One region of the Arthrobacter sp. V1I7 genome, then DNA from elsewhere that is predicted to be linked to it. Evidence: riboswitches for the same ligand, from Rfam matches in the RefSeq annotation. Region 1 holds a riboswitch; each other region holds the start of a gene.
What was found. A riboswitch is a leader RNA that binds a small molecule or an ion and turns the genes downstream of it on or off. The one in region 1 is predicted to bind S-adenosylmethionine.
Positions count from the first base shown of each region.

Region 2: it holds a riboswitch for S-adenosylmethionine, as region 1 does, so the genes downstream of both, QFZ69_RS05600 (aminotransferase class V-fold PLP-dependent enzyme) here and QFZ69_RS00450 (DUF1737 domain-containing protein) in region 1, are expected to answer to the same signal.
Region 3: it holds a riboswitch for S-adenosylmethionine, as region 1 does, so the genes downstream of both, QFZ69_RS14315 (bifunctional o-acetylhomoserine/o-acetylserine sulfhydrylase) here and QFZ69_RS00450 (DUF1737 domain-containing protein) in region 1, are expected to answer to the same signal.

Region 1 covers NZ_JAUSYS010000001.1:104,073-114,181, reverse strand. The annotation lists gene QFZ69_RS00475 (chorismate-binding protein) at 1-902, shown strand, start outside; gene cls (cardiolipin synthase) at 910-2,364, opposite strand; gene QFZ69_RS00465 (aminodeoxychorismate lyase) at 2,479-3,468, shown strand; gene QFZ69_RS00460 (glycosyltransferase family 2 protein) at 3,493-4,401, opposite strand; gene QFZ69_RS00455 (ATP-grasp domain-containing protein) at 4,570-5,517, opposite strand; SAM riboswitch class IV at 6,471-6,582, shown strand; gene QFZ69_RS00450 (DUF1737 domain-containing protein) at 6,681-6,929, shown strand; gene QFZ69_RS00445 (rhodanese-like domain-containing protein) at 6,926-7,345, shown strand; gene QFZ69_RS00440 (O-succinylhomoserine sulfhydrylase) at 7,346-8,554, shown strand; gene QFZ69_RS00435 (glutamate--cysteine ligase) at 8,679-9,860, opposite strand; gene QFZ69_RS00430 (UDP-N-acetylglucosamine 1-carboxyvinyltransferase) at 9,970-10,109, opposite strand, start outside.
Region 2 covers NZ_JAUSYS010000001.1:1,181,913-1,192,021, forward strand. The annotation lists gene QFZ69_RS05590 (metal-dependent transcriptional regulator) at 1-410, opposite strand, end outside; gene QFZ69_RS05595 (class I SAM-dependent methyltransferase) at 442-1,236, opposite strand; partial or broken gene QFZ69_RS05600 (aminotransferase class V-fold PLP-dependent enzyme) at 1,313-2,756, opposite strand; SAM riboswitch class IV at 2,792-2,905, opposite strand; gene QFZ69_RS05605 (glutamyl-tRNA reductase) at 2,969-4,351, opposite strand; gene hisN (histidinol-phosphatase) at 4,540-5,352, opposite strand; gene QFZ69_RS05615 (ribosome small subunit-dependent GTPase A) at 5,409-6,524, opposite strand; gene aroA (3-phosphoshikimate 1-carboxyvinyltransferase) at 6,508-7,950, opposite strand; gene QFZ69_RS05625 (DoxX family protein) at 7,958-8,506, opposite strand; gene QFZ69_RS05630 (sigma-70 family RNA polymerase sigma factor) at 8,915-9,679, shown strand; gene rsrA (mycothiol system anti-sigma-R factor) at 9,676-9,936, shown strand; gene QFZ69_RS23235 (50S ribosomal protein bL37) at 10,022-10,096, opposite strand.
Region 3 covers NZ_JAUSYS010000001.1:3,099,925-3,110,033, reverse strand. The annotation lists gene QFZ69_RS14345 (glycine C-acetyltransferase) at 1-711, shown strand, start outside; gene QFZ69_RS14340 (FAD-binding oxidoreductase) at 791-1,918, shown strand; gene hutI (imidazolonepropionase) at 1,930-3,138, shown strand; gene QFZ69_RS14330 (histidine phosphatase family protein) at 3,175-3,855, opposite strand; gene QFZ69_RS14325 (CPBP family intramembrane glutamic endopeptidase) at 3,944-4,735, shown strand; gene QFZ69_RS14320 (VOC family protein) at 4,821-5,459, opposite strand; SAM riboswitch class IV at 5,664-5,779, shown strand; gene QFZ69_RS14315 (bifunctional o-acetylhomoserine/o-acetylserine sulfhydrylase) at 5,842-7,158, shown strand; SAM riboswitch class IV at 7,272-7,387, shown strand; gene QFZ69_RS14310 (homoserine O-acetyltransferase) at 7,398-8,576, shown strand; gene QFZ69_RS14305 (MFS transporter) at 8,777-10,109, shown strand, end outside.

The DNA of each region.
Region 1 (10,109 bases):
CCGTCGAACTGCCGGCCGGGCCGGACTTCGCCGCGCGGGACTCGGAGATCGCCTACAAGTCCAAGATTGCCGACGCGCAGTATCAGATCGCCGAAGGAAACAGCTACGAGGTCTGTCTCACCACCGCCCTGACGGCGCGCGTGCCGGCCGGCGGCCTGGACCCCTGGCAGGCATATCTGGCGCTGCGGCGCCGCAATCCAGCGCCGTTCGCCAGCTACCTGCGTTTCGGGGAATTCAGCGTGGCCAGCACCTCGCCGGAGCGCTTCCTGCGCATTGCGGCCGACGGCGGCATGCGGGCCGAGCCGATCAAGGGCACCCGGCGACGGGACCCTGACCCGGTACGGGATGCGGGGCTGAGACGGGAACTGGAAGCCTCACCCAAGGACCGCGCCGAAAACATCATGATCGTGGACCTGCTGCGCAATGACCTGAGCCATTTCGCCGTGCCCGGATCCGTGTCCGTCAGCCGGCTCTGCGCGGTTGAAAGCTACGCGACCGTCCACCAGCTGGTCAGCACCATCGATGCGCGGCTTCGGCCCGGCATGCCCCGGGCGGAGGCCGTCGCGGCCTGCTTCCCGGCGGGTTCCATGACCGGCGCGCCGAAGGTCAGCACGATGGCCATCCTGGACCGCCTGGAAGGCGCCCCCCGCGGCGTATACTCGGGGGCGATCGGCTACTTCTCGCTCAGCGGCGCCACGGACCTCGCCGTGGCGATCCGGACGCTGGTGATCAGCGAGTCCGCGGACGGGGACGGCGGTACCCGGCTGAGCCTCGGCGTCGGCGGCGCGATCACGGCGGATTCCTCTCCCGACGAGGAATATGAGGAGATCCGGACCAAGGCGTTCGGCGTGCTCTCCGCCGTCGGCGCCGAATTCCCGGCCGGCCGGGCCGGCGGTTCCTGACGGCGGGCTACTGCAGCGTCGCCGTCAGCCGTGCCACGTTGTCCACGTACTTGACTAGCATGGGACGCTGCATCCAGTCATCGGGCGTCAGTTCGCGCGAGATGTCCCGGTACGTGTCCTCCACGGCGCGGAGCCGCTGCACGATGTCCTCGCCCAGGAGCATCACCGAGACCTCGAGGTTCAGCGAAAAGGAACGCATGTCCATGTTGCTCGAGCCCAGCACGGCAACCTCGTCGTCAATCGTGAAGTGCTTGGCATGCAGCACAAAAGGCGCCTTATACAGGTAGATCCGCACCCCGGCCTCCAGCAGCGCCTGGTAGTAGGACTGCTGGGCATGGTGGACCAGGAACTGGTCGCCCTTTTCCGATACGAACAGTTCGACGTCGACGCCACGCTGCGCGGCCGTCGTCACCGCGTAAAGCAACGAGTCATCGGGAACGAAGTACGGACTGCAGATCGAGACCTTGTGCTGCGCCGAATAGATCAGCGTGTTGAAGAGCCGCAGGTTGTTCTCTGTGATGAAGCCGGGACCGCTGGGGACCACCTGGGCCGTGATGTCGCCGGCGTGCAGCTCGGGCCGGTGCCCGAGCTGGTGCTCGAGCGACTCGTCGGTTTCGCCGAGCCAGTCGGTAGCGAAAACCACGTTGAGGGTGGTGACGATCGGACCGCGCAGGCAGGCCATCAGCTCCACCCACTCGCGGCCCACCCTGCGGTGCCGCGGATTGTTGTAGGAGGGCTCGATCAGGTTCTGCGAACCGGTGAAGGCGATTTCGCCGTCGATTACCATGATCTTGCGATGATTGCGCAGGTCAGGGCGGCGCCACTGCCCGTGCACGGGCCGCAACGGCAGCATGGGCCGCCAGCTGATCTTGCTGGCCTTGAGCCGGGCGATGAGTTTGCGGTAGCCCTTGATGCGCAAGGTGCCGAGGTGGTCGAACAGGACGCGGACTTCGACGCCGCGCTCGGCGGCTTCCTCGAGCGCGGTGAGCAGCTCGTCGGTGACATGGTCCGTGCTCATGATGTAGAACTCCGCGTTGACGAAGTCCTTGGCCTCACGGACGGCCGCCGCCATCGCCCTGATGGAATCCGGATAACCCGGCAACAGCTCCACCTTGTTGCCGTCCACCATCGGCAGGGAGCCGAGGGTCTTGTTCAGTTCCGCGGCGGAAGCCACCCACTCCGGACCGTCGTAGTGGCTTTCCAGGCTGGCCAGTTCCAGTGTGCCCTCCCGGACGCGCATGTTCACGGCCTGCTGCTGGGCCCGGCGATTGCGGGAGAGTCGGAAGTTCCCGAAGAGCAGGAACAACGCCAGGCCCAAGGCAGGGACGAAGAAGATGCCCAGCAGCCAGGCCATGGCGGTGGTGGGACGGCGGTTTCCGGGGATGATGCCGAGGGCCAGCACCCGGATCGCAAAGTCGATCAGGGTCAGGATGAGGATTGCCCAGGAGGGGAGCGTTCCCATCAGCGGAAATGGCCACAGCACAGGCAAACCCCTCATGTTCCAGACCCGCGGAGCATTTCCGGAACGGGCAGCCTTCAGATCCTATCGCGGCCCGCGCCGCACTAAGCTGAAACCATGACTTCTGCCTCTGTTGCCGGCCCCGCCACGGTGCTGGTGTTCCTGGACCCCGAGTTTGAAAACGGCCGGGTTGCTGACGCGTCCCAACCGCAGCTGATGGCCACCGACCAGGGCGCCACCCGCGGCGACGGCGTGTTCGAGTCGCTGCTGGCCGTGGGCGGCCGGCCCCGTAAACTGCAGGCCCATCTGGACCGGCTGGCCAGCTCCGCGCGGGTTCTCGAGCTCGAGATTCCGGCGGAGGACCAGTGGCGGCGTGCCATTGAGACGGCGATCCGCGAGTTCCGGGGTCCGCAGGTGCCGGACGTGGCGGAGGCGCCTGCCGCTGCGGAGGCCCCTGCCGCTGCGCCGGCTGATGAGCTGGTGGTGAAACTCCTCGTGACGCGCGGGGTGGAGGGCGAGGGGGGGCCCACCTGCTGGGTGCAGGTCTCCGCTCCCGGCGCCGCCGGCCGCCGCCAGCGCGAGACCGGGATCGACGTCCTGCTCCTGGACCGGGGCTACGACAGCGAGGTCGGCGAGCGGGCCCCGTGGCTGCTGCTCGGCGCCAAGACCCTCTCCTACGCCGTCAACATGGCCGCGCTGCGCTACGCCCACCATCAGGGCGCGGACGATGTCATCTTCACCTCCGCGGACGGCCGCGTCCTCGAGGGTCCGACGTCGACAGTCCTGCTGGCGCACCTGGAAACGTCCGACGACGGCCAGGGCGGCGTCCGCACGATCCGTCGGCTCATCACGCCGCAGCTGGACAGCGGAATTCTGCCCGGAACCTCCCAGGGCGCCTTGTTCACCGCGGCCAAGGCCGCCGGCTGGGAGCTGGGCTACGGGCCGCTGGAGCCGAAGGACCTGCTCGACGCCGACGCGGTCTGGCTCATTTCAAGCATCAGGCTGCTGGCCCCTGTCAACCACATTGACGGCAAGGAGATCGGCACTCCGGAACTGCGCAAACAGCTGACGGCAGAGTTGAATGCGCTCTACGCCACCATCGAGTAGCCGGTTCCCGGCGCTTCAGCGCACTCAGGCCCAGGCCTCCCGGAGCGCCCGCCAGGCGTCGTCGTCGCGGTCCGCGCCGGGGCCGGCTGACGTGGTGTGGCTTTGCTTGTCCCGGCGCCCAGCCAGTCCGCGAACGTGCCGCACCAGGCCGGCCAGCATGAACACGGCCGTGAACAGGGAGTAAACCGGGACGAGCGGCACGAGCCACCGGTGGCGCAGCAAGAATCCCGGCCAGGGCGTGCCGGTGTGGGCCGCCACTGTGTGTAACAGGCCCCGCGTCCGGCGGGAGCGCAGCCGCCAGAGTTCCCGCAGAGTCGACGAAGACGCGGCCTGGATCCGGACCCGCGGCGCGAAGCCGACACGGTAGCCGGCCTTGCATACGCGCCAGGCAAGCTCCAACTCCGCGTCTGCCGCGCCCTCCCGGAAGGGCCCGATCTCGGCCAGCACTTTGCTCGGGAACGCTTCGATGCCGCCGGGAAGGAACGGGAGGCCCCCGCCTGCGGCCAAGACCCGTCGGGTCATTCCGGTACCAAGATGACTGAGCGCGGCCAGCAGCCCGCCCCGACCCCGGTTCCAGCGGGCCGGCCAGTCATCCCCGTAGACGGCCCCGGTGCGCCGGTCCTCAAAGCCTTGAAGCATGCGGTCGACGGTGCACCGGCAGAAGATCGCGTCCGCGTCGACAAACATCAGTACGTCGCCCGCCGCATGCCGGGCGCCCAGATTCCGGGCTGCTGCCCGTCCTCCATGGGAGTGCCGCAGGACCTTGATCCGAGGATCCGCCACGGCGAAGGAGGCCATCAATTCCGCGGTGTTGTCCGTGGAGCCCTCGTCAACGAGGACGACCTCATACCGGGCGTAACGGGTCCGCGTGATAGACCGGACGCAGTTGTCGATGACGCTGGCCGCATTGCGGGCCGGAACAATGATCGACACGCTGGGCCATTCATCCCACAACGTGGGCACTCCCTGGCGCCGGCGCTGGCGGCAGGGAGCTCGAACCCCACCGCCAACGGCAGCGCGAGCAGCTGGACGAGTCCAAATACGGCGATCGGCAGGCCCGGGATGAGCAGCAGGAAAAGTTGGATACCCGGGTCTGCTGCGTCAAACCACGGCATAGGCGTACGCTCCGATTCCCTGCCGGAACGAGGCGGGGTTGAAAGAGGGAAGGTTGAAGGAGGCCAGGACTGCATCAAGCAGTTCCGGTGCCGACTCGCTGCTGGCCCCGAAGCGGGCGTTCACGTCCAGTACCACCGGCGTCCCGTCGTCCCGGCGCCGGACCGCGAGCTCGACAGGGCCCGTCAGTCCCAATGAACGGACGGCGGCCATCGCAAGGTTGCCGACGTCCATATCCTCGCCGGCCACGGCCCGGCGGACGCATCCGTCCGCCCTGCCCGGGTTTCCGTCTGCCGAGGTTGTCCTTTCTGCCACGATCACGAAGGGAGCCGTTCCGTTGTCCGCGGGGGTTCCAAAGACCAAGGGAAGGTATTCCGTCCCGGGAATGTATTCCTGCACGATCTGCCCGTCGGGCAGCGCTGCCCAGTCGACATGTTGGCTGCCGTCGATGAACATCACGGAACCTTCGCCGCGGCAGACTCTTGGCCTGACGACTACGGGGCCGTCCAGCGCCGCCATGGCGTCATCCGCGCCGGCGAAATCCCCGGGAACGCCGCAGCGCGGGACCGGGACTCCGGCCGTGCGGAGCTGCCAGGCGGTGAAGAGCCTGTCGTTGGCCAGTGCCACGGGTCCCGGGTCCCCGATAATGACGCGGACGTCCCGTCCGAAACCGGCGCGGGCGGCCGAGAGGTGGGTCAGCTCCTCGCTGGCCGCCGGAATGACGAGATTGATGCTCTCCCGGGCGACGAGGCGCCGTAGCGCCGGTACCATTTCCGGATCGGTGGCGGGGGGAACCCGGACCGCAGTGAAGCCCGCCCCTACCGGCAGTTCGCGGACGTCGGCTCCGAGGAAGGGAATGTCTCTGGACTTCAACTGCGCCGCTAGCGCGCGCCCGGCAGGGGCGCCGGCACCGGTGATCAGGATACGGGGTTTCACGGTTTCTCCATTCAATTCAATTCTGAGACGGCGCCCAGGGTGTGGCATGACCCTGCGCGACACGCCTTCAAGCAGCGGCGGTTTGCACCTTGAGGCCGCCGGAAGCGTGGCAGCCTCGCCTACCAGTAAAAGCGAGCGGCCTATCACAAGGCCCGAGTAGCCGATACTCGAAACTGGCTCCGGCGCATAGCCCGGGCGGACCCGCGATACGTGGACTGGGCTTCCGGCTACCCAGATGGCCCGCACCCGGGGCGAGCATGGGCCGCGAACCATGGGCATGTCCCACGCTGGTCCCGCTCGACCGGGGAGCATGTCCCACGCTGGCACGTTCGGCTGGAGAGCATGTCCCAGGCTGGCGCGCAGGGATGAGCATAGTGGCCCTATGTCCATCGCTGGTGCCCCCGGGAGGGCATGTCCACCACTCAGCGGGACGTCACGGGGAGAGCATGTCCACCGGTCGGAGGCAGGGATGGACATGGTGGCTCTATGTCCATCGCTTGTGCCACCGGGAGGGCATGTCCACTCAACGGGACGTCACGGGAGGGCATCTCCACCGGTCAGCGGGACGTCACGGCAGGGCATGTCCACCGGCCACGGGAGAGCATGCCCCACGGCCGCACGCAGGGATGGACATGGTGGCTCTATGTCCATCGCTGGTGCCCGCGGGAGGGCATGTCCACTCAGCGGGACGTCACGGGAGGGCATGTCCCACGCTGGCACGCAGGGATGGGCATAACGGCTCTATGTCCATTGCTGCCGCCTCGGGGAGTGCATGTCCACCACTCAGCGGGACGTCGCGGGAGGGCATGTCCACCGGTCATGGTTGAACGACCCTTACCGGACACCGGAGTGCGCCCGCAGGCTGACGTCCGCTCCGGGGAGGCAGGCGCCGGTTACGGAACATGACGGCGACGGCGGTGCGCCAGCGGGCCGCAGGTGTTACGTTTTTGCAGAGTAATGAGAACCGGCGTCAAGCCCTGACTGGCCGGTCGGCAACCCTCTTCGCGGCGGGGTGCCTCAGGTGAATACTCGGCATATCGACCATTCGAGCTGCAAGCGTGAAAAGAAGGAGTCCCGTCGTGCCCGACGCGTCCGCCCCCGCTGTTCCGAGGACAGCAACCGCCCCGTCCCCCGCTGTCCCCGGCTCTGCCGCCGAGGAAAAGCTGGCCTACCGCCTCTACACCGGCCCCGACGACCGCTCCTTCTGCGAGCGCGTTTCCACCGCACTGGCCGACGGCTACGTGCTGCACGGCAGCCCGTCCGCAACGTTCAACGGCAGCACCGTCATCGTGGCCCAGGCCGTGGTGCTGCCGGCCGCGATTGCCAGTGCGGACGCCGCCGTCGCCGATGCGGTGGAGGACCTGGACGGCGAAGCGTATGGCTTCGAAGATGTTATCGGGGGCCACGCATGAGCTACGCCGGAGACCTCAGCCCCCGGGATGCGTGGGCCAAGCTCGAAGCAGGCGCCATCCTGGTCGACGTCCGCACCGAGTCCGAATGGGCCCGCATCGGCATCCCGGAAACCGCGTCCGCGAACGAAAAGCGGACTGATCCGTTGTTCATCCAGTGGAACCTGGCCGGCGGCGTCCCCAATTCGCACTTCATTGAGCAGTTGAAGCAGCAAGCCCCGGATGCCGCCGGGACCGAACTCGTCTTCCTGTGCCGTTCCGGCGCCCGCTCCATCGCCGCCGCGAACGCCGCCACAGAGGCCGGCTTCGTCTCCTACAACGTCCTTGAGGGCTTCGAAGGCGCGCCGGACCAATACGGCGAACGAAACGTCAACGGCTGGAAGAACCGCGGGCTGCCCATCAACCCCGGAAAGATCTAAATGACTTTCAATCCCGACGCCGCCGCCTGGAGCGCCGAAACCCAGGCTGTCCGCGGCGGGCTCGACCGTACCGGCTTCCAGGAAACCACCGAGCCGATCTTCCTCAACTCCGGCTTCGTCTACGAATCCGCCGCCGCCGCGGAGCGGGCCTTCACCGGCGAGGACGAGCGGTTCGTCTACTCCCGGTACGGCAACCCGTCGGTCGCGACCTTCCAGGAACGGCTCCGGCTGCTTGAAGGCACCGAGGCGTGCTTTGCGACCGCGTCGGGCATGTCCGCGGTGTTCACCGCGCTCGGCGCGTTGCTCGGCGCCGGCGACCGCGTGGTCGCCGCCCGCTCGCTGTTCGGTTCCTGCTTTGTGATCCTCAATGAGATCCTGCCGCGCTGGGGCGTGGAGACGGTATTCGTGGACGGACCGGATCTGGAGCAGTGGCGTTCGGCGTTGTCGGAGCCCACGACGGCGGTCTTCTTCGAGTCGCCGTCGAACCCGATGCAGGAGATCGTGGACATCGCGGCCGTGAGCGGCCTGGCGCACGCCGCGGGCGCGACGGTCGTCGTCGACAACGTCTTTGCCACCCCGCTGTTGCAGCGCTGCGGCGATCTCGGCGCCGACGTGGTCGTCTACTCCGGCACGAAGCACATCGATGGCCAGGGCCGGGTACTCGGCGGCGCGATCCTGGGCACCAAGGAATTCATTGACGGTCCGGTGAAGCAACTCATGCGCCACACCGGCCCCGCGCTTTCGGCGTTCAACGCCTGGGTGCTCACGAAGGGCCTGGAGACCATGGCCCTGAGGGTGAAGCACTCCTCGGCATCGGCCCTGCGGCTGGCTGAATGGCTCGAGGAGCAGCCCGCGGTCAACTGGGTGAAGTACCCGCTGCTGCCGTCCCACCCGCAGTACGAACTGGCGGCGCAGCAGATGAAGGCCGGCGGCACAGTGCTGACGCTGGAGCTTTCACCCTCCCCGGGGCGCTCCGCCCAGGAGGCAGCGTTCGTGCTGCTGGACGCGCTGCGGATCATCGACATCTCCAACAACCTGGGCGACGCCAAGTCCCTGATCACCCATCCCGCCACGACGACGCACCGCGCCATGGGCCCGGAGGGCCGCGCGGCGATTGGTCTCAGCGACGGGGTGGTGCGGCTCTCCGTGGGCCTGGAAGACATCGACGACCTGATCCGCGACCTCGGCCAGGCGCTCAAGCAGGTGTAGGGCTTCTTCCCTCCGCGGGATGACAGTCCGCGGCAGTATTTCCGCACTGCCTGGACCTGTTGTCCCGCTCAGGACCTCCCGCTCAAGGTCTCCCGCTCAGGACCTCCCGCTCAGGGTCTCCCGCTCAGGCCCGGCGGGCCGGTCCCCGCGATGTCTGGTCCGCGCGTTGCGAGGGTTCCGTCCCTTGAGTAGTCACCTCGACCGCGCGGTCGACGACGGCCACTAGTCCGCCGTGCTTGAACGGCTGGCGCTGCAGCTGGGAACCGGTCCCCTCGGCGAGGATCCGCGCGATGCCCTCGCGGACCAGCTCCAGCTCACCCTGCTCGGCCAGCACCGGCGCCAGATAGTCCACGAGCGCCTGGACCACCTGGGCAGCCGGGGCCGGCAGGAACGTCCCGAAGTCCAGCAGCTCCCCGCGAAGCCCGCAGTTGCTGGCCTGCCAGGCGGCCATCCGCAGCAATAACGTGGGTACCGGGGCGGGCTCCACGCCGTCGGCCCACTCCCGGCCGGCCGACTCCACGAGGGCGCGCACCAGCACGGCAATCAGAGCCGCGTCCTCGGCTCGGAGGCAGACGTCGGCGACCCGGACCTCCACCGTGGGGTGATGCCGGCACAGCCGCGCGTCGAAATAGATCATCCCTTCGTCCAGCAGCACGCCGCTTTCCACCAGCCGGGTCACGACCCGCCGGTAGACGGGCAGGCTGCCGAAGATCATCGTGGGACCCGAGCCCGGCCAGCGGTTCCAGGCCTGCGTACGGTAGCTTTCAAACCCGGTCTCCGCACCGTTCCAGTACGGGGAGTTTGCGCTGAGGGCTACCAGCACGGCCAGCTTGTCGCGGATCCGGTCCATCACCGCCACACCCTCCTCGGGGGACTCCACGAAGGTGTGAACGTGGAAGCCGCAGGTGAGCTGGTTCCGGACGGTGAGCCCGAAGCGTTCCTGCATGGTGACATAACGCGGCGAGGGAGTGGTGTGCGTTGCGGAGCCGCGGGGCGATGTCGCCAGGGCCGCGACACGGCCGCCGTGGGCCCTGGCGGCCTGGTCCGTGAGGGCCCGGCCCTGCCGGAGCTGCCGGAGCAGCTCGTTGTAGTCCAGACACGGCCGCGTCTGGGTTTCAATTTGCTCCAGCTTGAGTTCAAAGCTGAAGCCGGCGTCCTCGTGGACCGGCTGCTGCGCTGCGACCACCCGCCCGGCCTCCGGCGCCGGCGGGAGCAGGACCGGCAGCATGACATCGGCCAAGGCCAGCGGCAGCCCCGTTTCCGGGTCCACTATCAAGAGTTCTTCCTCGACACCGAAGGTGCGCATGAATCTATTGTGCGTCAGGACTTCCGGAAACGCGCTACCCCGCTGCGGTGTCTCGCCGCCCCCGGAATCCCTCCGCGACGGTCCGGGAAACCCTCATACCGGGATCAGTTCAGTCCTGGAAGTACTCGATCTTCGCTCCGATGGTGTTGAGCCGCTCGGCCAGATCCTCGTAGCCGCGCTCAATCACGTAGATGTTGCGCAGCTCGGAAACCCCTCGGGCGGCGAGCATCGCCAGCAGAAGGCAGGCCG
Region 2 (10,109 bases), 1.1 Mb from region 1:
GCAGGGATCGGGTCGCCGTGCGGGTCCCGGACCGGGTTGCCCAGCTTGGCGGCCATGCGTTCAATGAAGGTGTCCGAGACCGCGTGCTCCAGCAGTTCGGCCTCATCGTGGACCTCGTCCCAGCGGTAGCCCAGCTCCTGGACGAGGAAGGTTTCGATCAGCCGGTGACGGCGGACCATCAGCAGGGCCAGCCGGACGCCGTCGGCCGTCAGCGTGATCGCGCTGTAGGGCTGGTGGTCGACCAGGCCCTGGTCCTTGAGCTTGCGGACCATTTCGGAAACCGAGGAATTGGCAACGCCCAGCCGTTGGGCCAGCTGCGAGGAGGTGATGGGCTTGTCCTGCCACTCCGTGAAGGAGTAGATGACCTTGACATAGTCCTCGATGGAGGAGGATGGCGGGCTGGTCTTCACAGCCACAAGCCTACCGTCAGGCAGCCACGGATCAGGCCCGGAGGGCCCGCCAGGTCTGGGTCCGGTAGGGCAGCGGAAGCACCTCGTCGGGGGCGTGGCCCAGGTGCTCGTGCAGGTACCAGCCGAGGTTGGCCAGCACCTTGGCCCGCGTCGCCTCGCCGGCGGCAAGGTAGTAGCTCCGGGACTTTGCCAGGTCCAGAATGTCGGCAGTGGTCACCGGATCTTCCCAGCGGGTCAGGTGGCTCTCGAGGCCGGTGAACTCGGGCCCCAGGGGCGGCTTGAAGTGGGGTTTGTGGACGTCGCCGGCGTGCATGATCCGGGAGAGCCGGTGAACCCACGGAACGGACGTGTCCAGCTGGTTCCAGACCAGCCCCAGGACGCCGTGCGGGCGGAGGATCCGGGCGGTCTCGGTGCTGGCGCGGAGCGGATCGCACCAGTGCCAGGCCTGCGCGACGGTCACCAGGTCGAAGGCTTCCGCGGCCAGCCCCGTGTCTTCGGCGGTGCCTTCGACGGCGGCCACGCCCGGCAGCGTCCGCCGGAGCTGCTCCAGCATGTCGGCGGAAGGGTCGACGGCGACAGTGTGCAGCCCGCGTTCGACCAGGAGGGCCGTGAACTTTCCCGTCCCGGCCCCGATGTCCGCTGCGTCGTTCGCGCCGGCGGGGATCAGCCAGTCTGCCGACTCGCCGGGATAGCCCGGCCGGGCGCGCTCGTAGTGCGCGCCGCCGTCCTGGAAACTCTGCCCGAGCTCCTGGCGTCGCTCGGAGTGCAGTTTAGGGCCACCGTGCAGTTTAGGGCCACTGTGCAGTCTCAGGCCACCGGGTGCCACGTGCGATCTCCTTCGGGCAAGGTCTGGTGGGTACCTTTCGAATGTACCGCATGCGGACCAGCCCGCGTTTCCTGCCTTAGTCCACCTCGGCGCACGGCGCGGCGCCGGCCGTACCCGGGGTGTTCGGTGCCCAGTGCGGGTAGCTGCGGTTGTCATTCGACGGAACCCAGCGGCCCGCGTCGACGACGTAGTCCCAGCCGAGGCCGGTCTGCCGCAGCTCCTGGATTCCGGCCAGGAGCCGCTGCGCGTCCTCGAGCCGCGAGCCGACGCCGAAGCTGGCCCGCAGCGATCCGGAGGGCAGGCCCAGCCGCTTGAGCAGCGGGTGGGCGCAGAACCGGCCGTCGCGCAGGCCGATGCCGTGTTCGGCGGACAGGTACGCGGCCACCAGTCCGGCGTCGTAGCCTTCCACCGAAAAGTTGACGACGCCGATCGTGCCGGCGCCCTGGCCGCGGTCTTCAGCGTCGGTGTCCGCGAAGATCTGGTGCACCGTCACGCCGTCGATCCGTCGAAGGCCCTCGACGAGGAAGGAACGGATTGCGTTCTCGTGGGCGTGCCACTGTGTCTGGTCCAGGGCCGCGATGACCTGGGTGGCCTTGGCCAGGGCGGCGGCGCCGAGGACGTTGGGCGAACCGCCCTCGTGCCGCGCCGGGCCGGTGGTCCAGCTGACGGTGTCGAGCCGGGCGTCGCTGACCGCGCCGCCGCCGGCCAGGTGCGGGGTGCCGGCGTCCAGCCAGTCGGGGCGGCCCACCAGCACGCCGGCACCGAACGGCGCGTAGAGCTTGTGGCCGGAAAAGGCGAGGTAGTCGACGTCGTCGGCGGCGATGTCGATGCGCCGGTGCGGGGGCCAGCTGGGCGGCGTCCACGACGATCCGGGCGCCGTACTCGTGGGCCAGGGCGGCCAGGGCGCGGACCGGCAGGATCTCTCCGGTGACGTTGGAGGCGCCGGTGACGGCGAGCAGGCTGACGCCGCCGTCCGCGAGCTGCCCGCGCAGCTTTTCGAGGGTCTCCGCAATCGTGGGGGCGGCCACGACGCTGCGGTGCGGCACCGTCTGCCATGGCAGCAGGTTGGCGTGGTGTTCGATATCGAGGTAGAGGACCTCGCCGGTGTGCCGGCCGTTTTCGACCGGCAGGCAGCCGGCCAGCAGGTTCAGCGAGTCGGTGGTGTTGCGGGTGAAGATCACGGAGTCGTCGGCACGTCCGCTGACAAACTCACGGACGATGTTGCGGGCGTTCTCGTAGACCGACGTGCTGATCTGCGAGGCGTAGCCGGCGCCGCGGTGGACGCTGGCGTAGTACGGCAGGATCTCGTTCAGGTAGGCCGACACGACGGACAGGGCGGGGGCGGAGGCTCCGTAGTCCAGGTTGGCGTAGCGGACGTGGCCGCCCTGGATCAGCGGCGCCTGGATCTCCGCCCCGGTGACCGCGGCGAGCGGCTGGCCGGCAACGGCGAAGCGGTCGCTGAGTGCCGCCTCCGTCGCGGAGCCGAAACCGGGGGTGGCGGGAAAAGTTGCAGTAGTCATGGGACCTCGCTCGAAAAAGGATCCCGTGCACCGGTGATCCGCGCTTGCCGGGTCCGTTCCGGACCGGCCAGGTCGTCACCCGGGGCACCCCACCGCGAATGGAGGGTTGCCGGCCAGCAAACCGGGGTTTAGCGCTGGCACTCGTGACCTGCTTCGAGCGTAGGACATCCCTGCCGCCGGAGAAAAGGCGGGCAGGAATGTGAAGCGTTTTGTTACGCCCTTTGCATCCCGGGCGGCACCTGGGCCGGTTGCGCAGCGCCGGCTACGGCGACGGGCCTCATCGGGCTGCCGAGCTGAACCGTGAGGCCGAACAAGGCGTCCAAGGCTGCGGCGTATTCGTCCTGACGGCCCTCGGTGGCCAGTTCCCGGGCGCGGACCGCGGGGAGATAGAGCAGACGCCGGACCAGGCGCCGCAGGGCAAAATTCACCTCGTCCGCTGAGGCGCCGCAGCCGTGTTGTTTGCTGACGCGCTCCATTTCGAGGTCGAGGACCCGGTGGATGTGCCGGCGCAGCGCGACGACGGCGGCGTCGACGACCCGGCTCGCCTCCTGTTCCTCGAAGCGCAGCGCGGCCTGCCGGACCAAAGCGCGGGCGAGGCGAAGCACCTCGGCGTCCGCCGGGGGAGCCGCATGCTGTACCGATTCCAGCGTAATGAGTTCAATGCCTGGCAGCTCCGCCACCCGCGGATCGAAATCATGACTGGGGGCGAGATCGATGATGGTGAGCGGACGGGCCGTGTCCGCCCTCCAACGCAGCAGCGAGGCGGAATCGATGCGCGTCCCTGTGCCGCTGCAGCCGATGACGAGGTCCGCACGGGCCACGGCCGATGGCAGCTGCAGGGCCGAAAGGGCGGTCCCTCCCCGGGCAGCGACAAAGGCATCCGCGCGGCCGGATTGGGAAAAAACGGAGATGGCGGAACACTGCCGGCCCCTGAGAATCTCCGCGATACAGGCGGCGTAGGCTCCGGTCCCGAAGAGGACCACGGACACATCGGCCGGGCCCGGCTGACCGGATCCGGCGGCAAGGTCCAGGGCCACGGACGCTATGGACCTGCTGGCACTGCGGAGCGAAGTCTGGGCCCCCACGTCCTTGGCCGTGCGGGAGGCCGCCTGGAACAGCCGGCCCAGACGCCCGCTGACGGTACCCGCAGCCTGGGCATCGGCGAAGGACCGCCGGACCTGGCCGGCGACTTCGCGCTCACCCACGACAACCGAATCCAGGCCGGCTGCAACGGCGAAGAGATGCTCCGTGGCCGACGGACCCTGGACGTGCTCGAAGAGGGAGTCGAGCCGGGAACCGGGCAGGCCGGTGCAGAAGGAGAGAGTGACCAGCACTTCGGCGCGGGCGGTGTCCGCATATGCCGACGACGGGACCTCGCAGTAGATTTCGAAACGGTTGCAGGTGGACAGGACCACGGACCCGGAAATGGCGGCGCTGCTGGCCAGGAGGTGCGGAGCGAGCTCGGCGGAAGCGGCGTGCAGCCGGGCCGCGGATTCGATGTCCAGGTCACGGTACTTCGCGACGAGCACCAGCAGAGCGGGGCAGTCCGCGGAGTTCCGGAGTTCGGGATCCACGGGTAGAAACGTTTCAGGCACGGTTGCTCTCCTCCCAACAGATGCCCCCACTATCTGCAGTCCGGCGGTGAGTCCGCCGCCGTGGACAGCGTCATACAGGAGGCTTGGGGATTCCTTGAGGAGCCGGGCCAGCCGGGGAGCCCGGCCAGGAAAACAACGACGGCGGCTGCCCCGCCCTGGGAGCATCCGCCGTCGGCCGGGGGTTCGGCTTACAGCAGGTCGTCGAGGCCCGGGTTGAGCCGCTTGAGGACCTCCGAGTGCAGGATGGAGTTGGTCGCCAGGGCGTTGCCGCCGAAGGGCCCGTCCTCGCCCTCGAGGGAGGTGAAGCGGCCGCCGGCTTCCGTGACGATCGGGACCAGGGCTGCCATGTCGTACAGGTTCAGTTCCGGCTCGCAGGCGATGTCGACGGCGCCCTCCGCCACCAGGCAGTAGGACCAGAAGTCGCCGTAGGCGCGCGTGCGCCAGACTTCCTCGGTCAGGCCGATGAACTCGTCGAGGTTCCCGCGTTCCTTCCAGCCGCCCAGGCTCGAGTAGGACAGCGAGGCGTCCGAGAGCTCGGAGATGTTGGAGACTTTCAGCCGGGTCGCGGAAGCGAGCGAACGCCCGGTGTAGGCGCCCGCACCCTTGGCCGCCCACCAGCGCTTGCCCAGCGCCGGGGCGCTGACGACGCCGACGACCGGCTCGCCCTCGTCCACGAGGGCGATCAGGGTGGCCCAGACCGGGACACCCCGGACGAAGTTCTTGGTCCCGTCGATCGGGTCGATGATCCAGCGCCGGGAGCCGTGGCCGGAGCTGCCGAATTCCTCGCCGAGGACGGCATCGCGCGGCCGGGAGCGGGACAGCTGGCCGCGGATGGCTTCCTCGGCGGACTTGTCGGCATCGGTGACCGGGGTCAGGTCGGGCTTCGTTTCAATCCGAAGGTCGAGCGCCTTGAAGCGGCTCATGGTCTGGGAATCTACGGAATCTGCCAGTACATGGGCAAGGCGCAGGTCATCGTTATAGCTCGAAGCGGGTTGGCTCATGGTTCCAAGCTACCGCCAAAGCGGGCGGCCCGCCGGGAGGCCACGTTCCCGGAGGCTCAGGAAACGGTGCCGAGTTCCTTGACGTCCTGCGCTTCCATCCGCGGGTCCGTGCCCAGCAGGCGGCGCAGGGAGGCGAGCCGGGCCGGGCCGGACGGTCCCGCATGGCCTGCCGTCACCCAGGCGTCCACGCCGCAGTTGACGGCGCTGGCGTCATGCTTGCAGCCCCGCTCACAGGCGTCGGTGCCGGGCTCGAGGTCCGGGAAGGACCGCAGGATCCGGTCCGGATCCACATGCGCCAGGCCGAAGGAGCGGATACCGGGAGTGTCGATGATCCAGCTGCCGGCCGGCGCCTCGTTGACCTTAAGCGCCAGTGCCGAGGAGGAGGTGTGCCGGCCCCGGCCGGTCACCGCGTTGACGCCGCCGGTGGCGCGCTCGGCACCGGTGAGGGCGTTGACCATGGTGGACTTGCCGACGCCGGAGTGGCCGAGCATGACCGTCACCTTGCCGTCGAGGTGGCCGCGCAGCTGCGACACCGCGTCCTTGTCCAGCCGGGCGGACAGCCCGTCGTCCGAGCGTGCATCGATGCCGGAGGCGGCCGAATCCGCCGTCTTGCTGATGATGACCGGGAAGTCCAGGTGCCGGTAGTTGGCGAGCAGCTCGGCGGGATCCTTGACGTCGGCTTTGGTCACCAGCAGCAGCGGGTCGATGCCGGCGTCGTACGCCGCCACGAGGGCACGGTCGATGAACCCCGTCCGCGGCTCGGGATTGGCGGCCGCCACCACGATCACGAGCTGGTCGGCGTTGGCGACGACGGCGCGTTCGATCGGGTCGGTGTCATCGGCACTGCGCCGCAGCAGCGTCCTGCGGTCCTGGATCTTCACCAGCCGGGCCAGGGTGTCCGGTTCACCGGTGACATCACCCACGAGCGAGACGAAGTCGCCGGCCACCACGGGGTTGCGGCGCAGCTCCCGGGCCCGGGCCGCGATGATGGTCCGCTCCGATCCGGCGCCCTCGTCAACGATGGCGGTGTAACGGCCCCGGTCAACGGTGATGATCCGGCCGGTGACGGCGTCGTCATGGCTGGGACGGTCCTTGGTGCGCGGCCGGGTGCCCTTCTTGTTGGGACGGATCCGGACGTCCGATTCGTCCCAGGAATCAGTGCTGCGGGCCACGGGCGGCGTCCTTCTCCTGGGCGCCGGGCACTGCGGGGTCCGCCGGGCCCGCCTCGTCGGCGCTGCCCTGGGCGAGCATGGCTTCCCAGAGCCGGGGGAAGTCCGGCATGGTCTTGGCCGTGGTGGCGATGTCCTCGACCTCGACGCCGGGTACCGCCAGGCCCAGGATGGCCCCGGCAGTGGCCATCCGGTGGTCGGCATAGCTGTGGACGACACCGCCGTGCAGCGCGGCCGGGCGGATGATGAGCCCGTCGCCGGTTTCCTCGGCGTCCCCGCCGAGGCGGTTGATCTCGGCCACGAGCGCAGCCAGCCGGTCCGTTTCGTGCCCCCGGAGATGGGCAATGCCGCTCAGTCGGGACGGGCCGCTGGCCAGCGCGCACAGGGCCGCGACGGTCGGCGCGAGTTCGCTGGTTTCATCGAAGTCGCCGCCGGTGATCTCCGGGCCGCCGGTGACGGTCAGCATCCCGTCCTCCAATGTGACGGCCGCTCCCATGGTGGTCAGGATGCTCCGCCAGAGATCGCCCACCTGGGTGGTTTCGGCCGGCCAGTTGGGGATCCGCACGGTGCCGCCGGTTGCCAGCGCGGCCGCCAGGAACGGGCCGGCGTTGGAGAGGTCCTGTTCGATCCGGTGGTCGAAGGCACGGATGCTGCCGGGGGAGACAACCCAGTGGTTGGGACGGGAGTCATCGACGTTGACTCCGACCGTGCGCAGCACCGCGACCGTCATGTTGATGTGGTCAAGGCTCGGCACGGGCCTGCCGGGGTGTTCCACGCTCGCGTGTTCAAGGTGGAGGCCCTCCGCGAAACGGGCGCCGGCCAGCAACAGGGCCGAGACGAATTGCGAGGAAGCGCTGGCGTCGATGATGAGATGGCCGCCGCGGACGGTGCCCGTGCCGTGGACGGTGAAAGGCAGGGACGACGCCGCACCGCCGTCCGGCGCCCTGACCTCGACGCCCAGGCCGGCCAGCGCCTCGATGATGGTTCCCATCGGCCGCTTGCGGGCCTGCGGGTCGCCGTCGAACAGCGTCTCACCGCGGCGCAGGGCCGCCACCGGCGGGACGAAGCGCATCACGGTGCCCGCGAGCCCGCAGTCAATGCTGGACGCGGACGCCGGCGCATCCAGGCCGATCGGTGTGATTTCCAGGTCCGGGCCAAAGATGCCGTCGCCGGGAACCTCGGTAATGGTGGCGCCGAGCTGGCGGAGCGCCTCGATCATCAGCGCCGAGTCACGGGAATGCAACGGAGCCCGCAGGCGCGAGGGGCCGTCCGCGAGGGCAGCGAGCACCAGGTACCTGTTGGTCAGGGACTTGGACCCAGGAACGGTGACTGTCGCGTCGACGGGCCGTCCGGCATGCGGAGCCCGCCAGTGCGGTGCCCCGCCGGCCGGGATGGGGTGGGCAGCTGCTGTGGGGGTGGCGCCTGTCATTGTTTCCTTATGCTCCGGCCGTGTGGTCTACGGCCCTGCGGACGGCTTTGTCGGCCTTCTTCAACTGTTTGCCCGTGGTCTTCTTCACGTCCGAGGCGAGGTGTCCGGCGCTTTTCCTGGCATCGGCTGCGAGGTGCTCCGCGCGCCAGGCCAGGCCGGGCTTTCCGTTCGTGTCCACGGAGGCGAGCAGGACGCCGCCGGTCAGCGTGACGTTCTTGAGCAGCTGCTTGCGGCGGGAATCGCGGCCCTCCTTGGAGGAACCGTCAGCGCTGCGCCACTCGACGTAGCCGTTCAGTGCCGTGATCACGGCCAGCACAGTGGCGGCCAGGCGCGACGCCTTGCCCAGGGCGAGGCAGACGCCGGCGCCGACCTGGGTGCCGCCGAGAACGCGGGCGAGGACCTTCTCGTCAGTCTGGAAGGGCAGCGACGCAGCCGCGCCGCGCAGGAGGGGAGACAGTTGTGCCGCAGTGGCATCCGCGTTCTTCAGCTTGTCCATGCCCGCGAGGACGAAACTGGAGGCGAGCATGGGCCGGGCGAGAAAACGGACAAAGGACATGAATTTCCTCCTGGATGGACGAACCGCGGAATCGAAGCGGGAGAACCGGTTCCAGTCTTGCACTTTTGCGGAATATTTGCCCGTTGCGAGTGGTTGTGAATGGCAGGTTCCGGGCGCGTCGCGCGGCCGGATTTTGAGTGGGGTCGGGCCTGGAACGACGGGCCGGACCCACAGTCCAGAACAGCGGTCGGGCAGCGGTGCAATGAGGGCGGCGCCGTAACGGTGGCGGCTGTGCCGCGGCACGATGAAGGCACGGAAGGCGGAAATGTGTTGCTCGTGAAGGAAAGCGTAAAGCTGGGGACCGGGCCCGGTAATCCCTGGCTCAAGCAGAAGCCTGTTCGCGGGGTCGAGTCCCTGGGCGGCGCAGTTTCGGGTGCCCCGCGTACGGTGACAGTAGACTTGAAGGCAATGAGTTCCATGGATCCGGCCGTTGCGGCCACGCACGAGGTTGCCGGAAACGACACCACGCCCAATACGACACCCGTAGCCAGCCCGGTTGGCGCGTCTCCCGACCCTGCCCGGGAGATGATCGTGGACGGGCAACCGCTGGACACCGCCACGGAAACCGGAGAAGAGCGCCGGGTCCGGTTCGAACGTGATGCCATGCAGTATGTGGACCAGCTCTATTCCGCCGCCATGCGGATGGCCCGCAACCCGGCCGACGCCGAGGACCTGGTCCAGGAGGCCTACACCAAGGCGTTCTCGGCCTTCCACCAGTACAAGCCGGGCACCAACCTGAAGGCATGGCTGTACCGCATCCTCACCAACACCTACATCAACCTGTACCGCAAGCGGCAACGTGAGCCACTGCAGTCGAATTCGGACACGATCGAGGACTGGCAACTGGCCCGGGCCGGGTCGCACACCTCCTCGGGCTTGCGGTCGGCCGAGGCGGAGGCCCTGGACCATCTGCCGGACTCGGACGTGAAGCGTGCCCTGCAGGCGATCCCGGAAGAGTTCCGGCTGGCCGTCTACTTCGCCGACGTCGAGGGCTTCGCGTACAAGGAAATTTCAGACATCATGAACACCCCGATCGGGACCGTCATGTCCCGGCTGCACCGCGGCCGGAAGATGCTGCGCGACATGCTCGCCGACTATGCGGCCGAGCGGGGATTCAAGGCCGTCGAACCCACAGCAACGGCCGGAAGCAACAAACAGGAGAACAGGAAATGAGCGACTGCCAGGGACTGGGCGACTGCGACGACGCCCGGATGCAACGTATCTACGAGTATCTCGATGGGGCGCTCACGCACGATGACATCGCAGAGATCAAGGACCACCTGGAGGGCTGCCCGGAGTGCTTCGAGCAGTACGACCTCGAATGTGTCATCCGTGTGATGGTGAAGCGTTCGTGCACGGAGGCTGCCCCCGAGAACCTGAAGAACGCAATTCTCGACCGGATCCACGCCAGCAACCCGGTAGAAGCCTGACCAGTTGATCCCATAAAGCGAATGACCCCGGATTCCGTGAGGACTCCGGGGTCATTCGCTTTAAAGCTGTAATCCAAGCTTTTGCTTAGGCGTTGGGGCGCTTACCGTGGTTCGCGCCGCCACGCTTACGGTCACGACGTTTACGTGCACGTTTGCTCATAGCTGGCCTCCTT
Region 3 (10,109 bases), 3.0 Mb from region 1:
GCCAAGCTGATCCAGGCCACGACGCAGGAGAACCCCGCCCGCCGCGCGATCATCGTCACGGACGGCGTCTTCTCCATGGACGGCTTCCTCGCCCCGCTCGAAGCGATCTGCGACCTCGCCGAAAAGTACGACGCCATGGTGATGGTGGACGACTCCCACGCCGTGGGCTTCATGGGCGCCACCGGGGCCGGAACGCCCGAACACGCCGGCGTCTCGGAGCGCGTGGACATCTACACCGGAACATTCGGCAAGGCCCTCGGCGGCGCGTCCGGCGGCTATGTCTCCGGCCGCCGCGAGGTTGTGGCGATGCTCCGCCAGAAGGCCCGCCCGTACCTGTTCTCCAACTCACTGGCCCCGGCCATCGTCGCGGCTACCCTGCAAGCCCTGGACCTGGTCGAAAAATCCGGGGAACTGCGCAGCAAGCTCTTTGCCAACGCCGGGCTGTTCCGGAACCGGATGGCGGCGGAAGGCTTCGAGCTGCTTCCGGGTGAACATGCGATTGTCCCGGTCATGTTCGGCGACGCGGTGATGGCCGCCAACGTCGCGGATGAGATGCTGCATCACGGAGTCTTCGTGACGGCATTCAGTTACCCCGTGGTGCCCAAGGGCGCCGCCCGGATCCGGGTGCAGCTCTCCGCCGCGCACAGCGCCGAAGACGTCGAGGCCTGCGTGCAGGCGTTTGTCCGCAGCAGGGCCGCGGTCGCGGCCTAGCCCGGGCCACCGCATAGCGGCGCCGTCGCGCCCGGGCCGGCTGCGGCGCCACAACCGGCCCGTCTGCAAGGATGGAACCATGTCAGCTCATTACGATGTCGTAATTGTCGGCGGCGGGATCGCCGGCCTGTCCCTTGCTTCCGCCCTAGCAGGAAAATGCAGCGTTGCCCTGGTCGAAGCCGAGCAGACGCTGGCCTACCACACCTCGGCGCGCTCGGCGCGGCAGCTGATCCCCAGTTACGGCCCGGCCGTGGTCCAGGAGCTCACCGTCCGCACCCTGGAACTCATCGCCGCCCGGGACGCCGGCCGGACCGAACCGGTGCTCAGCCCGCGCGGTTTCATGCTGATCGGGGACGAAGCCACGGTCCGGGCGGAAGCCAGCGGCCACATGCACCGGATCACCCATGCCGAGGCGCTGGAGCTCTGCCCGGTCCTGGTGCCGGAGTCCTTCAGCGCCGCGGGCCTGGACACTGGCTCCTTCGCCTGCAATGCCCCCATGCTGCTCGAGGACCACCGCCAGCGCGCCGAGGCCGGCGGCGTGGACATCATAACCGGAGCCAAGGTCCATTCCGCCCAGCGCCTCGGCTCAGGCTGGGAACTCGGGGCCGGGCAGGAGGGCTTCCAGGCCGCCGTCGTCGTGAATGCGGCCGGGGCCTGGGCGGACGAGCTCGCCGTCCTCAGCGGGGTCGAGAAGCTCGGCCTGCAGCCGTACCGGCGGACGGCGGCGGTCGTCGACGTCGACCGCCCGCTCCCGGCGGACTGTCCCATGGTGGCGGCCGCCGATGAGAGCTTCTACTTCCGCCGCGACGGCGAGCAGGTCCTCATCTCGCCCTCGGAGTCGGTGCCGAGCCCGCCCGAGGACGCCCAGCCGCTCCCGGGCGACGTCGAGGCCCTGATTGCCCGGCTCAACGGCATCACCACCCTGGGTATCCGCGGCGTGCGCAAGGCCTGGACCGGGTTGCGGACGGAAGCGGCCGATGGCGTCCCGGTGGTGGGGTTCGACGCCGAGGCCCCCGGATTCTTCTGGCTCGCGGGCCAGGGCGGGTACGGGTTCCAGACCTCCTCGGGCATCGCGGAACTGGCCGCCGGACTGATTCTGGCCGGCCAGGGCGCCGGCGGGGCCGCGGCCGGAACCGAAACCGCCGCGGGTCCGGCATCCCGGACAGCGGAGGCGCTGGCAGCGACGCGCTGGTCCATCCGGCATTGAAGAATGGACGCATGAGCACCCTCGTCACCAACATCGCGGAACTGATGACCCAGGACGTGGAGCACCGCGTCCTGAAAAACGCGGCCGTGGTGATCGAGGGGGAGCGCATCGCCTGGCTCGGCGCCGCCGCCGACGCACCCGCCGCCGACGAGGCCGTGGACGCCGGCGGCCGCGCCGTCCTGCCGGGCTGGGTCGATTCGCACACCCACCTGATTTTCGCCGGGGATCGCACTGCGGAGTTCGAGGCCCGGATGGCGGGCGAGAGCTACAGCGCCGGCGGCATCGCCGTCACCACCGGCGCCACCCGGAGCACCAGCGACTTCGACCTCACGCGGCTGGCGCTGGGCCGCGTGGCCGAGGCCGTCTCGCAGGGCACCACCTATCTGGAGACCAAGACCGGGTACGGCCTGGACGTGGAAAACGAGGCCCGGAGCGCCCGCATCGCGTCCTCAGTGGCGGACGAAGTGACGTACCTCGGGGCGCACCTGGTCCCTGCCGGGATGGATCCCGAGGAGTACACGGAGCTGGTGTGCGGCCCGATGCTGTCCGCGGTCCGCCCCTACGTCCGCTGGGCCGATGTCTTCTGCGAGCGGGGCGCGTTTACCGAAGACCAGTCCCGGCGGGTGCTCCGGGCGTGCCGGGATGCCGGACTGGGGTTGCGCGTCCACGGCAACCAGCTGGGCGAGGGCCCGGGCGTGCAGCTTGCCGTGGAATTCGGCGCAGCTAGCGTGGACCACGTGAACTACCTTTCCGGCGACGACGTCGGGGCCCTCGCCGGGAGCTGGGCCGGCTGGGACGCCGGTGCCGGCGCCAGGCGCGGAACGGTGGCGACGTGCCTGCCGGCCTGCGACCTCTCCACCCGGCAGCCGCTGGCTCCGGGCCGGGAACTGCTGGACGCCGGGGTGCAGCTGGCGCTGGCCTCCAATTGCAACCCCGGGACCTCCTACACGAGCTCGATGGCGTTCTGCGTCACCACCGCCGTGCTGCAGATGCGCCTCAGCGTGCACGAGGCCGTGCGCGCCGCGACCTTCGGCGGGGCGCTGGCGCTTGGCCGGGACACCGGGAACGACGCCGACGGCGAACGCGCGGTGGGGTCGATCGCCGTCGGGCACCGCGCGGACCTGCACCTGCTCAACGCGCCTTCCGCCACCCATCTGGCCTACCGGCCCGGCATCCCGCTCACCCACGCGGTCTGGCGGGCAGGCGTCCGGGCCCGCTGATCCGCCGCGCCGCCCGTGACTAGCGGCGCAGCGAGCCTAGAAGAACATCGGCGGAGCATCCAGGACGGTTTCGTCCACGCGTCGGTCCACCCATTGGCTGAAGGGCTTGTCCAGCTCATATTTGCCGCCGCCGGTCCGCAGCAGGGTGCGGACCTCGGCGTTGTCCGGGTTGTTGAGGGACTCGAAGTACTCCACGGACCAATGGAACCAGCGCATGCAGAACAGCCGCATCGTCAGCCCGTGCGTGACGAACAGGGCGTTCGGAGCGTAGTTGGGCTTGGACCAGTGCCGGTGCAGCGTTTCCATGAACGAGGAGATCCTGTCGTACACATCGGAGCCGGACTCGCCCTCCCGGAAGCGGTAGAAAAAGTGCCCGTAGGCGTTCCGGAGCTCCTTCTGGTCTTCGATGTCGCCGGCGATCTGGAAGTTCGCCCAGTCCTGCTCCCGCAGCCGCGGTTCCTCGATCACCCGTTCGGTCAGCGGCCCGAGGTCGAGTGCCTCCAGGGTCTGGTAGGCCCGAAGGTAGGGGGACACGTAGACGCAGACCCGCCGGCCGTCCAGCAGGCGCCGGACCTGTTCGCCGGCAGCCCGGGCCTGCCCGAGGCCCAGCTCGGTCAGCGGAATCCGGTAATCCGGCACCCGGTTGTAGATCGAGGTGTCGGCGTTGGCGGCGGACTGGCCGTGCCGGATCATAATGATTTTGCCGGGCGCACTCATAGCTCCCAAGCATAAGTCCGCCTGGGGCGCCGGCCGGGGAAGAGCCCGGAAGCAAGCAACTGCCAGCAACTGCAGGCAAGATAGGAACATGTTGGTTCCTTCACGCCGCCGGCTTCGGATCGAAGTCTGGATTGTCCTGGGTCTGTCGCTGGGGCAGTCGGCCGTGTACTCCGTGGTGCAGCTGCTGGACAAGATGACCAGGGCGCCGCTGGCGGAGGGGACCTCCACGCTGAACCGCCCGCAAAGCAGCCGCGAGTACTTCGACCTGACCTACCAGCTGCTGGACATCGTCTTTGCGCTGGTGCCGGTGGTCCTCGTGATCTACTTCCTCACCGAGCACCGCCTGCCCGGAAGCGGCGGCCTGTCCGGAAACAGCGGGTCCGGCGGCACAGCCTTCCGTAAGCTGGGCTTCGACTTTGCCAGGCCCGGAAAGGACCTGCTGCAGGGACTGGGCCTGGCGGCGCTGATCGGAATCCCCTCGCTGGGCCTTTACGCTGCGGGCCGGGCGCTGGGGATCACGACGACGATCATCCCGAGCGCATTGGACGCCTATTGGTGGACGGTGCCGGTGCTGATCCTTTCCGCGGTGCGGCACGGGATTGTGGAGGAAGTCATCGTGGTGGGCTACCTGCTGGACCGGCTGGGCAAGTTCGGCTGGAGCATGCCCCTGGCCATCTTCGCGAGCGCCATGCTCCGCGGCAGCTACCACCTCTACCAAGGCTTCGGCCCGTTCATCGGCAACGCGGTGATGGGCGTGGTTTTCGCCCTGGTCTACACCCGGACCCGCCGGGTGATGCCGCTCGTCATTGCCCATGCGCTGCTGGACATCGTGGCGTTCGTCGGCTTCAGCCTCTTCGGCAAGGCCATCGGCCTGGGCTGAGCCTTAAAAGAATTCGGCCGCCATCGGTGGGTGACGTCATTGGCACCCGCTGATGGCGGCCGAAGTGTCAGGGCCGTGAAGGGCCTCAGATGGTGACGGCTCCGGCAGACGTCTCGAAGGTGACGGACAGGATGCCGGGCGTGCCGTGCGGGGCCAGCCAGTTGACGGCGACATCTTCCAGCGGCTTCTCCACCGGTTCGCCCAGCCACTCCGTGACGCGGTCCGCCGAGCCGGCGATGGTCAGCGCAGTCATCTTGACGTCGCTCGGGTAGGCGTTGGACGGGTGCAGTTCCGGATCGCCCTCCCACTTGAGCATGTAGGGAACCTGGGGATCGGCGATGAGCCCCAGGATGCCGATCTGCTTCCAGACAAGCTCGCGGCCGTCGGGGAACTTCCGGTTGCCGTTGACGGCGGCGCGGCCGAGCCGGTCCTCGAACGGTGCCAGGTCGTCAACCTCGACGCACCAGCCCATCCAGCCGCCGCCAGATTCGGAGCGGGCGCGTACGGCCTGGCCGAACGGAGCCTTGTCCGAGGCGGGGTGGTTCAGGACCTCGACGACTTCGAGGTATTTGTGTCCCGCGAGGGGGATGATCATGTTGCGGGTCCCGAAGCGGGGGTGTACTCCGCCCTTCACGGCGTCGACGCCGAGGGCAGTTGCAATACGTTCGGTGGTGGCTGCCAAGCCATCTCGTTCACAGGCGTAAGAGACGTGATCCATGCGCATGCCCTCATCTTGGCACTTTGTGATGGGGCTCTCAGCTTAGGTGACCCTAAGTGAGGTGGGATGCCGTTTTGACGGTGTCGGACTGCCTGGCTGCGTGCGGCCAATCATGGCGGCCGGACGAAGACCGGACCAGGACCGGAGCGCAGACTTCATCTTCGTCACAAAGCTATCCAGGGCCCGCAAGCCGTTCCTACACTGAAGCCAGGTCATGAGTGCCAGCGGACAGCCCCGGCTCGCTGGCCGGCAACCCTCGTTTCGCGGTGGGGTGCCCCGGGTGAAGACCTGGCCGTCCGGCACCCGCCGGCCGGCAAGCGCGGCGCCTGCACCGACCCGGGCCGACGGTCTCCGGGGCGGCCTGTGCCCGGTCCTGAGGAGTATCCCGATGTCCAACGCCTGGTCCTTTGAAACCCGCCAGATCCACGCCGGCCAGCAGCCGGACAGTGCCACCGGCGCCCGTTCCCTGCCCATCTACCAGACGACGTCGTTCGTGTTTCCCAGCGCCGAAAGCGCAGCCAATCGCTTCGCGCTCGCCGAACTTGCGCCGATCTACACCCGGATCGGCAATCCCACCCAGGATGCCGTGGAGCAGCGGGTGGCGAGCCTGGAGGGCGGACTCGGGGCGCTGCTGCTCAGCTCCGGCCAGGCCGCCGAGACCTTCGCGATCCTCAACATCGCGGAAGCCGGTGACCATGTCGTCGCCAGCCCCAGCCTGTACGGCGGAACTTACAACCTGCTGGCCCATACGCTGAAGAAATTCGGGATCTCCGTGACGTTCGTGGAGGATCCGGACAATCTGGAGCAGTGGCGCGGTGCGGTCCGGCCCAACACGAAACTGTTCTTCGGCGAGGTGGTCTCCAACCCGCGCCAGGACGTCCTCGACATTGAGGGAATTTCCGCCGTGGCCCACGACGCCGGCGTGCCGCTGATCGTGGACAACACCCTCTCCACGCCCTACCTGATCCGCCCGATCGAGTGGGGTGCGGACATCGTGGTGCACTCCGCCACCAAGTACCTCGGCGGCCACGGCGCCGCGATCGCTGGCGTCATTGTCGACTCCGGCAACTTCGACTTCGGCGCCGAGCCGGAGCGGTTCCCGGGCTTCAACACCCCCGACCCGACCTACAACGGCATCGTCTACGCGCGGGACCTCGGCAAGGACGGCGCGCTCGGCGCAAACCTCTCCTACATCCTCAAGGCGCGCGTCCAGCTGCTGCGCGACCTGGGCTCCGCCGTCTCGCCGTTCAACGCCTTCCTCATCGCCCAGGGCATCGAGACCCTGAGCCTGCGCGTCGAGCGCCACGTTGCCAACGCCACCAGGGTCGCCGAATGGCTCGAAGCCCGGGCCGACGTCGAATCGGTTGCCTACGCCGGGCTGCCATCCAGCCCCTGGTATGAGCGCGGCCGCAAGTATGGGCCTAAAGGCACCGGAGCCGTGGTCTCGTTCATTCTCGCCGGGGGAGCGGAGGCCGGCCAGCGCTTCGTCGATGCCCTTGAGCTGCACTCCCACGTGGCGAACATCGGCGACGTGCGTTCGCTGGTCATCCACCCGGCCTCCACCACCCACAGCCAGCTCTCGCCCGAACAGCAGACCATCGCAGGCGTCCATCCGGGCCTGGTCCGGCTTTCCGTGGGACTGGAGCACATTGACGACATCCTCGCCGACCTCGACGCCGGCTTCCGCGCGGCCAAGGCCGGCTGATTCGCCGGTTTCCGGTGCCGCGGCCGCGCGCTGGGGCACCGGAACCAGGCCGGGAGTCACATAGCCGTCACAATCTTCGCCACAACGGCGCAACGTTTCGTAAACTCGAGGCAGGTCATGAGTGCCAGTGACAGCCCCGGCTTGCTGGCCGGCAACCCTCCTTTTGCGGCGGGGTGCCCCGGGTGAAGACCTGGCCTGCCGGTCTGCCGACGGCGGGCAAGCGCGAAGTGAGGTCCCACATGACGATTGCCGCCACCCGCACGGGTGCACCCATAAGCATCACCGCCGACACGCCGGCCAGCCGCCCAGCAGCGGTGGCAGGTCCTGGCACCGTTCCTGACGGGACGGTGCAATATCTCCGGATCGGTGACCTTGAGCTCGAGTCCGGCTCCCGGCTGCCCGATGTCACCCTCGCCTATGAAACCTGGGGAACCCTCAACGCGGACCGCTCCAACGCGGTGCTGATCGAGCATGCGCTCACCGGCGACACCCACGTCACCCGCGGTGCCAGCGAGGAGCCCGGCTGGTGGGAACAGCTCGCCGGCCCCGGAGCCCCAGTGGACACCGACCGGTACTTCGTGGTCTCCATCAACATCCTGGGCGGCTGCTACGGCTCCACCGGGCCCTCCACGACCGCTCCGGACGGAAAACCCTGGGGCTCCCGGTTCCCGCTGGTGACCCTGCGCGACACCACGGCAGCCGAAGCCCGGCTGGCGGACGCCCTCGGCATCCGGAGCTGGTACGCGGTCCTGGGCGGATCCCTCGGCGGGGCCCGCGCCCTGGAGTGGGCCGTGACCTTCCCGGAGCGGGTCCGGCGCTGCGCCGTGATTTCCATCGGAGCCAGCAGCACCGCCGAACAGATCGCTTTCGCCCAGGCCCAGACGCTCGCCATCCGCCAGGATCCCGGCTTCAACGGCGGGGACTACTACGGCGGCCCGGGACCCGAGGCGGGCCTTGCCCTGGCACGGCGCATCGCGCACATCACCTACCGCTCCGCGGCCGAGCTGGACGGACGCTTCGGCCGGAATGCCCAGGAATCAGAGGCCCCGTTGCAGGCCGGGTCGCTGTCCGGCCGGGGCCGTTACCAGGTGGAAAGCTACCTCGACCACCAGGGCAACAAACTCGTCCGGCGATTCGACGCGAACAGCTATATCGCCATCACCGAGGCCCTCATGAGCCACGACGTCAGCCGCGGCCGCGGGGCACTCGAGGAGGCCCTGGCGCCGTCCACGGCGGAGTTCCTGGTGGCAGCCGTGGACTCGGACCGGCTGTATTTCCCGGCCCAGTCCCGCGCCCTCGCGGAGGCCCTGCCCGGGACCGTGGAGGTGCAGGTGATCCAGGCACCGATCGGCCACGACGGTTTCCTGACCGAGATCGGCCAGCTCAACGGGCAGCTCCGGGAGAACTTCTTCGGCTAGGCCCTGCCCTAAAACCGCCACCGCTTCAAGCAAAACGGGCGAACTTGTGCATTTTTGCAGACGCGCTCTGCACTAATGGCCGTTGAGGCTGAGGCCGGGAGGGACCATACTCGTTGAGAATGACGCCGGGTGGTCCAAATCACAGGCGTCGTCCTCCCGCTGGTCCATAGTGTGTCGACGGAGACACCGAAGGAGTCGAAATGAGCACGCAAAACGCCGCCAGGCGCCCCGAAGAGCCCGACGTCAAGTCGTCCGGCCTGAGGAAGGTGGTGACGGCCTCCATGGCCGGCACCGTTGTTGAATGGTACGAGTTCTTCCTCTATGCCTCGGCCGCTACCCTCGTCTTCGGCAAGCTGTTCTTCCCGAATTCCGGCACCGAGCTGGACGGCATCATTGCCGCCTTCGTGACGTACGCCGTCGGCTTCGTGGCCCGCCCCATCGGCGGCATCGTCTTCGGCCACTTCGGCGACAAGTTCGGCCGCAAGCAGCTCCTCCAGCTCAGCATCATCCTGGTCGGCGTCGCTACCTTCGCCATGGGCTGCCTCCCGACGTTCCAGCAGATCGGCTACTGGGCGCCGGCCCTGCTCGTCTTCCTCCGCTTCGTCCAGGGCTTCGCCGTCGGCGGCGAATGGGGCGGCGCGGTCCTCCTCGTGGCCGAGCACAGCCCCAGCAAGTCCCGCGGCTTCTGGTCCTCCTGGCCGCAGTCCGCAGTTCCGATGGGCAACCTGCTCGCCACCGGTGTGCTTTTCGCGCTGTCCTCGCTGCTCTCTCCCGCCGAATTCCTCAGCTGGGGCTGGCGCGTGGCGTTCTGGCTCTCCGCCGTGATCGTGATCGTCGGCTACTACATCCGCACCAAGGTCCAGGACGCCCCCATCTTCCTGGAGGCCCGCAAGGAAGTTGTCGTTGAGCACAAGGGCTATGGCGTCGCCGAGGTCTTCCGCCGCTACCCGCGCGGCGTCTTCACCGCCATGGGCCTGCGCTTCGCGGAGAACATCCTCTACTACCTCGTGGTCACCTTCTCCATCACCTACCTGAAGATCATCGTCCAGACCGACACGTCCCGGATCCTGCTGCTCCTGCTGATCGCGCACTTCATCCACTTCTGCGCGGTGCCGATGGTCGGCAAGCTCTCGGACGCCTACGGCCGCAAGCCGGTCTACATGGCCGGCGCCATCCTCGGCGGCACCTGGGGCTTCTTCGCCTTCCCGATGATGGACACCAAGAACGACCTCATCATCCTGGCCGCCATCACCATCGGCCTGCTGTTCCATGCCCTCATGTACGCCGGGCAGCCGGCCATCATGGCGGAGATGTTCCCGACCCGGATGCGCTACTCCGGCGTCTCGCTCGGCTACCAGGTCACCTCGATCGTGGCCGGTTCGCTGGCTCCGATCATCGCCACCGCGCTGCTGAGCCAGTTCAAGTCCTCCGTACCGGTGGCGCTCTACCTCCTCGGCGCCTGCATGGTGACCGTCTTCGCGGTGTTCATGCTCAAGGAAACCCGCGGGATCTCGCTCCACGACGTCGACGCCG